DNA from 4 places in the Streptomyces sp. NPDC033270 genome. Region 2 is predicted to be linked to each of the others. Evidence: riboswitches for the same ligand, from Rfam matches in the RefSeq annotation. Region 2 holds a riboswitch; each other region holds the start of a gene.
What was found. A riboswitch is a leader RNA that binds a small molecule or an ion and turns the genes downstream of it on or off. The one in region 2 is predicted to bind cyclic di-AMP.
Positions count from the first base shown of each region.

Region 1 (3,178 bases), on a different contig from region 2:
GCTGGCCTCGGAGGCGGCGTGCGCGACGGCCAGGGAGACGCCGAGGATGGCGTTGGCGCCGAGCGAGCCCTTGTTGTCGGTGGCGTCCAGGTCGAACATCGCCTGGTCGATCAGCCGCTGCTCGGTCGCGTCGTAGCCGACGAGCTCCGGGCCGATCTGCTCGATGACGGCCAGGACGGCCTTCTCGACGCCCTTGCCGAGGTAGCGGTTCGGGTCGCCGTCGCGGAGCTCGATGGCCTCGAAGGCGCCGGTCGAGGCGCCGGACGGCACGGCGGCACGGCCCGTGCTGCCGTCGTCGAGGCCGACCTCGACCTCGACCGTGGGATTACCTCGCGAGTCGAGAATTTCGCGGGCTACGACGACGTCGATGGACGGCACGTTGTCTCCTTCATGGGTGTCTGGAGTTCTGCAGCATGAGCCTAACGGCCCCTGGCGCGTCCGCTTGCCCTCGGCCCGCTCCGTGGGACGAAAAGATACTCAAAGGCGCAGTTCACGGGAGGTTTCGGCACATTGTTCGCTGAGCGGGGAAAAACGCTCGACGTTGCTGGTCACCGGCGTCGCGCGCCCCGGCGAACGGAGAAGCCCCGCCACGGCGCACTGGGGGGGGCGTGTGCGCCGGGCGGGGCAGTCTCACGAAGCGGCGGGGATCGCCGCGGGGGTCATGGGGGACCCGGTGAGCGGACGGCTCAGATGCTGAGCTGCTGACCCGGGAAGATCAGGTTCGGGTTGCCGCCGATGACCGACTTGTTGGCCGCGTAGAGCGACTTCCAGTTGGTGCCGTGGGCCTTGGCTATCTTGGCGAGGGTGTCGCCCGCCTTGACGGTGTAGTCGCCGCCGCGCTCGGACTTCTTCGGGGCCGGCTGGGCCGTCTCGGCCTTGGGGGCGGCCGGAGCCTTCTTCACCTCGGGCTTGGCCTGCTCCTGCTTGGGGGCGGACTTGGCGGAGGTGTCGAGCTCGGGGGCCGGACCACCGGAGGTCAGGCCACCGGCACCGGCGCAGGACCAGGCGCCCGGGCCCTGGATGGCGAGGAGCTTCTCGGCGGCGGCGATCTGCTGGGTCTTGGTGGCCAGGTCGGCGCGCGGCGCGTACTGGGTGCCACCGGCGGCGGCCCAGCTGGAGTTGGAGAACTGCAGGCCACCGTAGTAGCCGTTACCGGTGTTGATCGACCAGTTGCCACCGGACTCGCACTGGGCGACCTTGTCCCAGGTGGCGACCGAGGCGGCGGAGGCGGACGTGGCGCCCATCAGCGGGACGGCGACGGCGGCACCGGCGACACCGGCGAGGGTGGCGACGCGGACGGCCTTGGAGGGACGACGGTGCTTGCCCTTGTTGATCAGCATGGTTCGTTCGTTTCCTCACCGACGCCTACGAGGTGAGCTGTCGGGTTCGGGCTGTGAGTCGCCCGGCCGGGCGCGCATGGCGCACCTGGCTTCACCCCAAGCCGGCTGACCCGCTTTCACGGGCCGGGCCGGCGCCTACCTTGGTTCCCCCGCTCCTGCCTTCGGCGCTTGCGCGTCAACTGCCTCCGACCACCGGCAGGATTCGGCGTGTGATCGAAGGGGCTCGCTTTGGCGAGCGGTCCTGACCGTAAGCAGTAATCCCCTTGGTGTTCAAACCCCACCTTCTGAACCAAGTTGACCGTTTTTGATCACGGGTTGGTCACATATCTGCAGGTGAGGCCCGGTATGACGGCGGCGGGCGGATCTGTGCGCCCGCCGCCCGACGAGAGCCTTGTCTCACTTTCCCAAAGGGGACGAAGGCGGCGAACTAGCCTTCCTTGTGCCCGAGATCGAGCCGCTGACCCGGCTGGATCAGGTTCTCGTCGGCCCCGATGACGCCCTCGTTGCGCTCGTAGAGCGCGGGCCAGCCGCCCGGCAGCCGATGGGCCGCGGCGATGGCTGACAGGCTGTCACCCGGGCGCACGGTGTAGTCGCCGCCCGCCAGGCCCGTGCGGCGCCCGTCGTCGCCGCGCGAGGCGTGCCGGCCGCCGGACGACCGGTCGCCGCCGTCGCTCTCGCCCGGGTCCGCGTCGCCGCGGTGCTTGCCCTTGCCGGGCGTCTGCCCGGGCGTACCGCTCGGGTCGGGGCGGTCGGCGTCGCCGGAGGGGTCGGTGGGGCGGGAGGCGTCGTCGCCCTGGTCGCCGGGCGTGGTGGAGTCGGACGGCTCCGGGGTCTTGGAGGTGTCACGGCCGTCGGACTCGGACGGCGCCGGCGTCTCCTGGGACGGCTCGTCGCCCGCATCGCCGCGCGAGTCGTCGGACGATCCGTCGCGGGATCCGTCAGGGGATCCGTCAGAGGACTTCTCACTGTCGCCCTTGTGGTCGCCCGTGTGGTCGCCCTCGTGGGCTCCGGAGTCGTCCGGGCGGTCGGGCGCATCGGACGAGCCGGTCGAGGGGGACCGGTCCCAGGGGGCCGGGTCGCCGTCGTCGTCGGACGGGTCGGGCAGCGGCGTGCTCGTGCTGCCCGGGTCGACCTCCGGTGCGCGGCCGTCCCTGGTGAGGCCGGCGTTGACGGCGCAGCTCGGCCAGGCGTCCGGGCCGCGGTCGTCGAGGATCGATTCGGCCACGGCTATCTGCTGGGCGCGGCTGGCGAGATCGGGGCGCGAGGCGTAGGCCCCGCCGCCGTAGTCGTCCCACATCTCCTGGGTCAGCTGCAGCCCGCCGTAGAAGCCGTTGCCCGAGGCGGCGCTCCACACCCCGCCGCTCTCGCACTGGGCGACCCGGTCCCAGGTCGCGGTGTCGGCGGCATGTGCCCCACTGGCGGAGAGCAGCGGCAGTGCGAGGCCCGCACCGGTTACTCCCGCCGTGACAAAGATGGCCGGTGCCTGACGGGGGCGACGGTGTCGGCCGTTCCCGGAACGCATGCGGATGCCTTTCGCGCGGCGGTTGAGTTGTTCGACGACCGTTCGATTCCCCACCCCTTCGGACGTCCGCTGACGCGGGCGCCCGTGTGAACGAATCGTGAATCCTGTCGACCGTCGGGTCGAAAGGTAGCCGGGGTCACGGGTAGTCACAAGCCGGTGTAGTGCAGATCACGTTAAGGTCACGCGACTGACGATCTGTCACCTTTGGTCGCGCCCCCGGTCAGGACCGCTCGGGCGTGAACTCCACCGGGAGGGACCGCAGTCCGCGCATGATGAGCCCGCCCCGCCAGCGCAGATCATCAGGATCCGTGGCAAA
Region 1 is NZ_JBVIRA010000028.1:102,864-106,041, forward strand. It holds gene eno (phosphopyruvate hydratase) at 1-378, opposite strand, end outside; gene ACZ5XZ_RS31750 (transglycosylase family protein) at 687-1,340, opposite strand; cyclic di-AMP (ydaO/yuaA leader) riboswitch at 1,348-1,517, opposite strand; gene ACZ5XZ_RS31755 (LysM peptidoglycan-binding domain-containing protein) at 1,768-2,862, opposite strand; gene ACZ5XZ_RS31760 (cytochrome P450 family protein) at 3,083-3,178, opposite strand, start outside.
Region 1: it holds a riboswitch for cyclic di-AMP, as region 2 does, so the genes downstream of both, ACZ5XZ_RS31750 (transglycosylase family protein) here and ACZ5XZ_RS24100 (M23 family metallopeptidase) in region 2, are expected to answer to the same signal.

Region 2 (3,178 bases):
CGGCGGGCGGCCGCGCGGGCGGCGCCCAGCGGCTCCAGCAGCGCGCGGATATCCAGCAGGTCGGCGGCCTCCTGCTCGGTGGGCTCGGCGACACAGGCGCCCGCGTGGTGGCGGGTGGTGACAAAGCCCTCCGACTGCAGGGTGCGCAGCGCTTCGCGGACCGGCACCCTGGAGACGCCGTAACGCGCCGCCAGGATCTCCTCGATCAGCCGGCTCCCCGGCGCCAGCGCACCGGAGACAATGTCCTCGCGAATCGCCGTGCACACCGCATGCGCGGAAATATGGCCTCGCATCGTCCGTGCCTCCGCCGTAATCCCCTGGAAAAGCCGCCGGTTGACGACTTTTCCGTGACTCTATTCGACCGGGACGGCTTTTCCGACGGACTCCGCTTATCCATGGATATTTTTTGGCCAGCGGACGGCGCCGGCATCGGGCGAAGCGGTGTGTCAGGCGAGGCGGAGGCGGCTGCGGTGCATCAGACGTCGACGCCGTGCGTGCGCAGATACGCGATCGGGTCGATGTCCGAGCCGTAGTCGGCGGTGGTGCGGGCCTCGAAGTGCAGGTGCGGGCCGGTGACGTTGCCGGTGGCGCCGGAGAGCCCGATCTGCTTGCCGGGGGTGACGCTCTCGCCGACCGAGACGGAGATCGACGACAGGTGGCCGTACTGGGTGTACGTGCCGTCGCTCATCTTGATCACGACGTTGTTGCCGTACGAGCCGCCCCAGCCGGCCTCGACGACGGTGCCCGCGCCGACGGCGTGGACGGAGGTCCCGGAGGCGGCGTGGAAGTCGATGCCGGTGTGGCTGCCCGAGGACCACAGGCCGCTGGACGCCTTGTAGGCGGTGGACACGTAGGAGCCGGCGATCGGGGCGACGAAGGCGTTGAGGCGCTTGCGCTCGGCCTCACGGGCGGCGCGCTCCTTGGCCTCGCGCTCGGCCTTGGCCTTCTTCCGGGCCGCCTCGGCGCGCCGCTGGGCCTCCTCGGCCTGCTTCTTGGCGACGGCCTCGGCCTTCGCCCTCGCGGCGGCGGCCTCGGCGTCGGCCTGCTGCGCGTCGGCCTGGGCCTCGATGCGGTTGGCGAGCTCGTCACCGAGGACGACGGCCTGCTGCAGACCGGTGTCGTGGGTGCGCGCCTCGTCCGTGGCGGCCAGCGCCGGCGAGGCCACCGAGGCCACAACGCCGGAGGCCGCGAGGGTGGCTATGCCTGCGATGTTGCGGGTCGAGCGGGCGGTGCGGCTCGCACGACGGTGCTTCCCGCTGGCACGTATGAACGCCATGTACTGGCTTGTCCTTTCCTTCCTTCTCGCCTACCGGGTTAGCTGACGGGTTCGGAGCAGGAAGGTCTCCTACGGGCTCCTCCGGAGAGGGGTCCGATTCACCCCAGGGACGTGTGGGTCCCCGGCTCCCCTGGCTCGCGCCGTACGGGGACTCGGCGATGACTGTCCGGTGCCACTGTTGTGGCGGAGTTGTGACGAACAGCCGGACCGACGCTAATCGGGGCAACTTTCGATCGCCAAACAGAACCGCTTTTTTGTGCGGGATGCCACAAGAGGCAGCGCAGCCAGTCGTCATAAACCGGACATACGACGGCTCCCGTGGCAGAGAGCACCACGGGAGCCGTCGCTCGAAACTGATCCGCCGTCATACGGGGCGGAAGGGGCGTGCCTTCCGGGTCGGCTAGCCGCCGACCACCGTCACCTCGCCCAACCCCAGCGCCTTGACGGGCTCGGCGATCTGGGCCGCGTCACCCACCAGGACCGTCACCAGCCGGTCCACCGGGAAGGCGCTGACCGCCGCCGCGGTCGCCTCGACCGTGCCGGTCTCCGCGAGCCGGACGTACAACTGCGCCTGGAAGTCGTCCGGGAGCTGCTGCTCCACCTGGTCGGCCAGCGTGCCCGCGACGGCCGCCGCGGTCTCGTACTTCAGCGGCGCGACGCCGACCAGGTTCTGGACGGCGACATCGCGCTCCTCGTCCGTCAGCCCCTCCGCCGCGAGGGTCCGCAGCACCTGCCAGAGGTCCTGGAGCGCCGGGACGGTGGAGGCGGTGTCCACCGAGCCGCTGATGGCCAGCAGGGCCGCGCCCGTCGCCCCCTCGGGGGAGGCGGGGGCGGTGGAGCGCAGTACCTGGCCGAAGGCGCGCACCCCGTAGGTGTAGCCCTTCTCCTCCCGCAGCACACGGTCCAGCCGGGAGGTGAGGGTGCCGCCCAGGCAGTACGTGCCGAGGACCTGCGCCGGCCACACCCGGTCGTGCCGGTCGGCCCCGATCCGGCCGATGAGCAGCTGCGTCTGGACCGCTCCGGGGCGGTCCACGATCACCACACGGCCGGTGTCGTCGGCGACGATCGGCGCGGCCTTCAGCGGCTCGGCCGTCGAGCCGCTCCAGGCGCCGAGGGTCTCGGCGAGCGCCGCGTCCAGGTCGACACCGGTGAAGTCGCCGACGATGACGGCGGTGGCCGTGGCGGGCCGCACATGGGCGTCGTAGAAGGCCCGGACGGCCGCCGCGTCGATGCGGGCCACGGTCTCCTCGGTGCCCTGGCGGGGCCGCGACATGCGGGCGGTGGCCGGGAACAGCTCCTTGGACAGCGCCATGGCGGCACGCCGGGCCGGGTTCGCGAGCTCGTGCGGGATCTCGTCGAGGCGGTTGCGCACCAGCCGCTCGACCTCGCTGTCCGGGAAGGCGGGGGCGCGCAGCGCGTCGGCGAGCAGGCCGAGCGCGCGCGGCAGCCGGGAGGCCGGGACCTCCAGGGAGACCCGTACCCCGGGGTGGTCGGCGTGCGCGTCCAGCGTGGCGCCGCAGCGCTCCAGCTCGGCGGCGAACTCCTCGGCGTCGTACTTGTCGGTGCCCTCCGACAGCGCACGCGCCATGATCGTGGCGACGCCGTCCAGGCCCTCGGGCTCGGCGTCCAGCGGCGCGACGAGGTTGACCTCGACGGCGACGACCTGCTGGCCGGGGCGGTGGCTGGTCAGCAGCGTGAGCCCGTTGGGGAGTTGGCTGCGGTCGGGGGCGGGGAAGGCCCACGGCTTGGGCGCGCCGCCCCGGGGCTGGGGGTGGAATTCCATGGTGCTCATGGGGGACCCTGCGCGGTTGGTGGCGTCGCTCACTGGTCCGCCTCCCCTTCCTCGGTGTCGGCGGCGTCGGTCGGCTCGGTGGGTTCGTAGACCAGCACCGCGCGGTTGTC
Region 2 is NZ_JBVIRA010000018.1:47,736-50,913, forward strand. It holds gene ACZ5XZ_RS24095 (GntR family transcriptional regulator) at 1-293, opposite strand, end outside; gene ACZ5XZ_RS24100 (M23 family metallopeptidase) at 476-1,276, opposite strand; cyclic di-AMP (ydaO/yuaA leader) riboswitch at 1,290-1,444, opposite strand; gene ACZ5XZ_RS24105 (M16 family metallopeptidase) at 1,677-3,059, opposite strand; gene ACZ5XZ_RS24110 (M16 family metallopeptidase) at 3,098-3,178, opposite strand, start outside.

Region 3 (3,178 bases), on a different contig from region 2:
TGTCTTCGTCGGCCTGCACATCATCGGCATCGCCTCCCTGCTGGGCGGCTTCCTGACCCAGATGAAGGCGATGGGCGCGGGTACCGCCCGCTTCGTGCCGGCCATGCTGCACGGCGCGCTGACGATGCTGGTCACCGGCATCGTGCTGGTCGGCCTCAACCAGGCCCAGGACCACCCCGTCAACAACATCAAGATCGGCATCAAGATGGCCGTACTGGTGGTGATCCTGGCGCTGGTCTACGTCAAGCGGGACGAGGAGAAGGTCCCCGCACCGCTGTTCGGCGCGGTGGGCGCGCTCACGATCGCCAACATCTTCATCGCGGTGCTCTGGACCTGACGGCGGCACCGGCCACTACGGCACACCGCGCGGTCACCGTGCTCCGGAATCCGGAGCCGATGGCCGCGCGGTGGCGTGTGGGGGGTGGCCGTGGGGGGTGGCCTTGCCGGGCGCCCTGGGCGCCTCGGGGGAGGAGTGGTCCGCGGGGAGGCGGGGCCTGCCTCAGGCCGGGCGGACGCTTCCGTAGATCGGCATGTAGTAGATCGACTCCTCCCGGACGTTGGCGCCCGGCTTGGGAGCGTGGATCATCTTGCCGCCGCCTATGTACATGCCGACGTGGCTGATGTCGTCGTAGAAGAACACCAGGTCACCGGGCTGCAGATCCTTGGTCGCCACCCGCTGGCCGACCTTGACCTGGTCCCAGGTCGTCCGCGGCAGATCGACCCCGGCCGCCTTCCACGCCGCCTGCGTCAGCCCCGAGCAGTCATAGGAGTTGGGCCCGGTGGCGCCCCAGACGTACGGCTTGCCCATCTGGGCGCGGGCGAAGGCGAGCGCCTTCTCCGCCTTGGTGTTCGAGTCCCCGGTGGAGCCGCCGTCGCTGGTGCCACCGCCGGTCTCGCCGCCGGTCTGTCCGCCCGTCGAGCCGCCGTCGTGCTGCCGCTGGCGCTCGCGCTCCTGCTGCCGGCGCGCCTCCTCCTCGGCCTTGCGCCGGGCCGCCTCCTCCTTCTGGCGCTCCAGCTCCGCGAGCCGCGCCTTCTCCTGGGCGGTGAGCCGCGACAGCAGCTGCCGGGCCTCGGCCAGCTTCTCCTGGACGGACTGCTTGGACTCCTTCAGCGCGGCCTGCGACTTCTGCAGCTTCTCCAGGCTGCTGGTGGCCGCGGCCCGCTGCCGCGCCGCGGCCGCCGCCTGCTCCTGGTAGTCGGTGACCGCCTGCTTCTGCCGGCTGGGCGCTCCATGAGGTGGCTGCGGTCGACGAACTGCTGCGGGTCCTTGGCGAGCATCAACTGCGCCGTCGGGTTCATGCCGCCGGTGCGGTACTGCGCCGAGGCGAAGGTGCCCAGTTCGCGCCGGGACTCGTTCATCCGCTGCGCGCGCTTGGCGGCGGCGTCGAGCAGACCGTCGACGGTGGCGCTCTGGTGGTCGGCGCGCTCCTTGGCGGCGTTGTACTTCTGGGTGGCCACCTCGGCCTGGCGGTAGAGGCCGTCGACCTTCTGCTTGACCTCTTCGATGGAGGGCCTGGGCGCCCTGGGGGCGGCGTCGGCGGACTGCGAGAGCAGGGTGACCGAGGCGAGCGCGGCGGTGGTGAGCCCGGCCGCCGTACGACGGCTCCCGGGCGATATGAGAACGCTGGTGCGCGGCTTGCGATGGGACGCCAAGGCCGGCAACTCCTTCCGTGACCGCCTACCGGGTTAGCTGTCGGGTTCGGGCGGTGTCGCTGACGGAAGGCTTGCCCTACGGTCCGTGCGGTCGCCGACGACGGCCGCTGGATCGATTCACCCCGGTGGTGCTGGTGGGTCCCCGGCTCCGGGTGCCTGCTGGCAGGGCCGGACTCGGCGCGGGCGGCCCGTGCGGAAGCTGTCGACCGCGGGGAGGCGGGCTGCCTGAGCGAGGACGTTAGCCAATTCGTGTGGCTCCTGTGAAGGCTGATGTTCGATATGCCCGAAACCTTTTCGTGACCTGAACGCGCTGCGGGGGGTGTTGCGTCAGATGTCGGGTTCGGGTAGGCGGCCGGCACCCGGCTGCTCCGCCTCCGGCCGCTGACCTGCCCCGGCGCGGACAATCGCGTACTCCCCGGCGCGCTGTCAGTGCGGCGGCCTAGACTCGGTGGGCGATGAGCAGCCTCTTTGACGACAGCTTTCTGGCGGACCTCGGCCCCAAGGGCGAGGAGGAGCACCCGCCGCCTCCCGAGGACGAGCACGAGCCGGTCCCGGAGGAGGTCCCCGCCGACCTCTTCGGCGGGAGGTTCGACGCGCCCGTGCACACCGAGGCGTACTACCGCGACGGCGCCGCCCGCCCGCCCGTCGACCCGGCCGCGCTGCTGGAGGGGCTCAACGACGAGCAGAAGGCCGCCGTGGTGCACGCCGGAGGCCCGCTGCTGATCGTCGCGGGCGCCGGCTCCGGCAAGACCAGGGTGCTCACCCACCGCATCGCGCATCTGCTCGCCGAGCGCCATGTCCACCCCGGCCAGATCCTCGCGATCACGTTCACCAACAAGGCCGCGGGCGAGATGAAGGAGCGCGTGGAGCAGCTGGTCGGCCCGCGCGCCAACGCCATGTGGGTCTCCACCTTCCACAGCGCCTGTGTGCGCATCCTGCGCCGCGAGTCCAAGAAGCTCGGCTTCACCTCCTCCTTCTCGATCTACGACGCGGCCGACTCCAAGCGCCTGATGGCGCTGGTCTGCCGCGATCTGGACCTGGACCCCAAGCGCTTCCCGCCCAAGTCCTTCAGCGCGAAGATCTCCAACCTCAAGAACGAGCTCATCGACGAGGAGACCTTCGCCCAGACGGCGGCCGACGGGTTCGAGAAGTCGCTGGCCGAGGCGTATGCGATGTACCAGGCGCGGCTGCGCGAGGCCAACGCCCTGGACTTCGACGACATCATCATGACGACGGTCCATCTGCTGCAGGCCTTCCCGGACGTCGCCGAGCACTACCGCCGCCGCTTCCGCCATGTGCTCGTCGACGAGTACCAGGACACCAACCACGCCCAGTACACCCTGGTGCGCGAGCTGGTCGGCAGGGGAACGGCCGACATCCCCGCCGCCGAACTGTGCGTCGTCGGTGACGCCGACCAGTCGATCTACGCCTTCCGCGGCGCCACGATCCGCAACATCCTCCAGTTCGAGGAGGACTACCCGGACGCCACGACGATCCTGCTGGAGCAGAACTACCGCTCCAGCCA
Region 3 is NZ_JBVIRA010000020.1:42,047-45,224, forward strand. It holds gene ACZ5XZ_RS25635 (hypothetical protein) at 1-337, shown strand, start outside; partial or broken gene ACZ5XZ_RS25640 (C40 family peptidase) at 500-1,653, opposite strand; cyclic di-AMP (ydaO/yuaA leader) riboswitch at 1,661-1,843, opposite strand; gene pcrA (DNA helicase PcrA) at 2,109-3,178, shown strand, end outside.
Region 3: it holds a riboswitch for cyclic di-AMP, as region 2 does, so the genes downstream of both, ACZ5XZ_RS25640 (C40 family peptidase) here and ACZ5XZ_RS24100 (M23 family metallopeptidase) in region 2, are expected to answer to the same signal.

Region 4 (3,178 bases), on a different contig from region 2:
GTCTTACGTCCCCGTTGCGGGTTCCGCGCCCGGCAGTCGGTGCAGGCTCTCGCCGTGCGGGCCGGTGAGCGCGACCGGGCGTCCGTCCAGGGCGAGGGTCAGCCGGCCGTCCTCCGGGCGCCCGGAGTGGTGCTCCGGCGCGGTGATCCACGGCAGGACCAAGTGGTGCTCGTTGGAGATCCAGTGCCCACCACCGGGCCGCCCGTCGAGCAGCGACCGTACGAGGCGCGCGAACTCCTCGCGGCGGGCGGGCGGAAGGTAGCTCAGCACCGCGCTGTGGAAGACGACCAGCGTCGCCTCGGGCGGCGCCGCGGCGGCCAGCGCGGGCAGCTCGTCGATCAGGTCGCCGCGTACGATCCGCGGTCGCGGCGCCGCCCGTACGGCCTCGACGGCGGCGGAGAGCCGCGCCGCACGCTCCCCCTCGCCCGGCCAGACGAGCGACTGGAGCCAGCGCAGATCGTCCGGTGCGCCGACGGGGTCGAGCGGGTTCAGATCGATTCCGGCCCGCCAGACGATCTCCGGCAGCCGGCCGGGCAGTTCCCCGGGCGCCCAGTCCGTACGGCAGTCGAACACCACCGGGCCGTCCGGCGGCCCCACCTCGACGGTTCGCGGGCCGCCCGCCGGCCGCCCTTCGTACCCGGTGGCGGACTCGTCCTGGTACCGGTACCGGTAGCTGTCGGGATGCAGACACAGCCCTGCCGACGCGCCGACCTCCAGCAGCGCCAGCGGCTGCGGCAGACGGGCGAGCAGCGGCAGCAGCGTGGCGCAGCGGGCCGGCTCGTTGGTCTGGGTGGCGCGCTGCATGATCACCGCGCGGACCTCGTCCCAGTGCCGGACCGTCCACTCGCGCCAGCGACCGTACGCGGCCTCGCCGCGCGGGCCCTGCTCCGCGTGCGGGCCGTCGAGGTGCCGGACGGCGGCGAGCAGGAGGTTCGGCTGCTGCTTGTTGCCGGCCGGCAGCGATCCCGACAGCAGATCGCAGAACTCCGGGTCCTGGCTGATCCGCGCGGTCAGTTCCGCGTGGGCGTCGGACCGTCCCCGCGCCTCCTGCCACGAGAACTCCCGGTAGCGCTCCGCCACATCCACCGCCGCGCTCCGGCCGATACCGCCCTTGACGTTTCCGGAGCTCACGGTGCTCCCCGCGCTCTCGACGTTGACGACCATGATCCGACGTTACGCCCTCACGTTCCGTAACTGGGGGGCGCCCCTCCGCATAACGACTGACGCACAATCAGCGCGAGATCGTTTAGCGGCGCATGGTCAACTCGCCCGCTTTGTGGGCATGGTGACCGAAAAAGTCCAGGCCAAACCTCATGCGGAACGGATAAGGATTCCCAGGAAGGCTTGGAAAACAGTCACGACCTCTATTACTGTCCGATAACGCAGCGCGGTCGTCCCAGCCGTCGCAAGAGGCGGCACCGCGCGCCGACGCCGAATCCCGCACGCGCTTTTCACGCATCTCCAGCACTTCGAACTGCACCAAGGGAACCGGGGAACCACCACCTTGGGGTGAATCGGGCGCCTCCGCCAGAGTGGCCCGTAGGAGACCTTCCTGCTCCGAACCCGTCAGCTAACCCGGTAGGCGAGAAGGAAGGAAAGGAGTGCGCCCCCGTGGCGTCCAACAGGCCTGCCCCCGAGGCTTCGCCCGCATACCGACTCGACGACCGAGGTGCCTTCGAAGGATCGGGTGATCCGGAGGGCACGGCGGGCATCGACGGCGACGGCCCGTGGGAGGAATGGAATCCCACCGAGGAGTCGCTCCGACCGGTCCGCGGCAAGCACCGGGTGGCCAAGCAGCGCGGCGGCGGACTCGCCCGTAGTGGCACGGTCCTGGGTGTCGGCGTCATCGCGGCGGTCGGCGCGGGTGGCATGGCCACCGCCGAGAACCGTCCGCCGGTCCCGATCTCCATGCCCGACATCGGCGGCATGGCCCACGACATCTCCGACAGCCTTCCGGATGCTGAGTCCCTCCCGGGGCTCGGCGGCCTCATATCCGACTCCGGCGCCGATTCCGCCGCAACGGCCTCCGGAAGCGACTCCGCCGACCCGGTCGCCGCCGGCCCGCTCTCCCAGGCCACCCAGACCGGCACGTCCGGTACGGGCACCAACGCCGGCGAGGCGCTGCGCAGCCGCATCCTCCAGCAGGCCGACGCGCAGCAGGGCGCCGCCGAGGAGGAGGCCCGCGAAGCGGCCGAGGGCGCCGCCATCAAGCAGGCGGCGACGGAAGCGTCCGCGGCCCAGAAGACGGCCCAAAACGCGGCGGACAAGGCCGCGGCGGCCAAGAAGGCGGCAGAGTTGGAGGCCAAGCGCAAGGCCGAGGAGGCGGCGCGCCGGAAGGCGGAGGCCGAGCGCCTGGCCCAACTGGCGAAGAGCTTCATCGCCCCCGTCTCCTCCTACACCCTCACCGCCAGCTTCGGCCAGGCCGGCGACCGCTGGGCCGCCGACCACACGGGCCAGGACTTCGCCGCACCGACCGGTACGCCCATCAAGGCGGTGCACTCCGGCACCATCACCCAGGCCGGCTGGGCCGGTTCGTACGGCTACCGCATCGTCCTCACCCTCGACGACGGCACCGAGCTGTGGTTCTGCCATCTGTCCTCGATGGTGAAGACCTCGGGCAAGATCAGCACCGGCGAGGTGATCGGCCGCGTCGGCGCCACCGGCAACGTCACCGGCCCCCACCTCCACCTGGAGGTACGCCCCGGCGCCGGCGACCCGATAGACCCGATGCCGTGGCTGCGCGACCACGGTGTGAACGTCTGAGGCCCCGGCCCGCCCGGAGACGCGCCTGAGGGCCTGCCGGGAGGCGGCCTGAGTGTGTCACGGGAGGCTATTTCCGAGTGCTGGCCCCGGGGGCATCCCACATCCCTGGGGCCTTCCTCGTCGGGCGCCCCTCATTGGCGCCCCCAAAGTCCTTCCCCCCAAGCCCTTCCCCCCAAAGTCCTTCCCCTCAAAAAAGTCCTTCTCCCCAAAGGGCTTTGCCCGCATTGATTGACCTCCCCTTGACTTCTCCCGGGGAATAACTCCCCTCCCCGCCACGCTGCAACCACGCATGACCTCGACACACTCCACCCCCCAAAACCGCCGGAACCTCGGCTCGCTCGCCGTTTCCCCGCTCGCCCTCGGGGGCAACGTCTTCGGCTGGACGGCCGACGAAGCCGAGTCGTTCGCCGTGCTC
Region 4 is NZ_JBVIRA010000005.1:318,629-321,806, forward strand. It holds gene ACZ5XZ_RS11395 (DUF2332 domain-containing protein) at 4-1,164, opposite strand; cyclic di-AMP (ydaO/yuaA leader) riboswitch at 1,456-1,600, shown strand; gene ACZ5XZ_RS11400 (M23 family metallopeptidase) at 1,612-2,763, shown strand; gene ACZ5XZ_RS11405 (aldo/keto reductase) at 3,053-3,178, shown strand, end outside.
Region 4: it holds a riboswitch for cyclic di-AMP, as region 2 does, so the genes downstream of both, ACZ5XZ_RS11400 (M23 family metallopeptidase) here and ACZ5XZ_RS24100 (M23 family metallopeptidase) in region 2, are expected to answer to the same signal.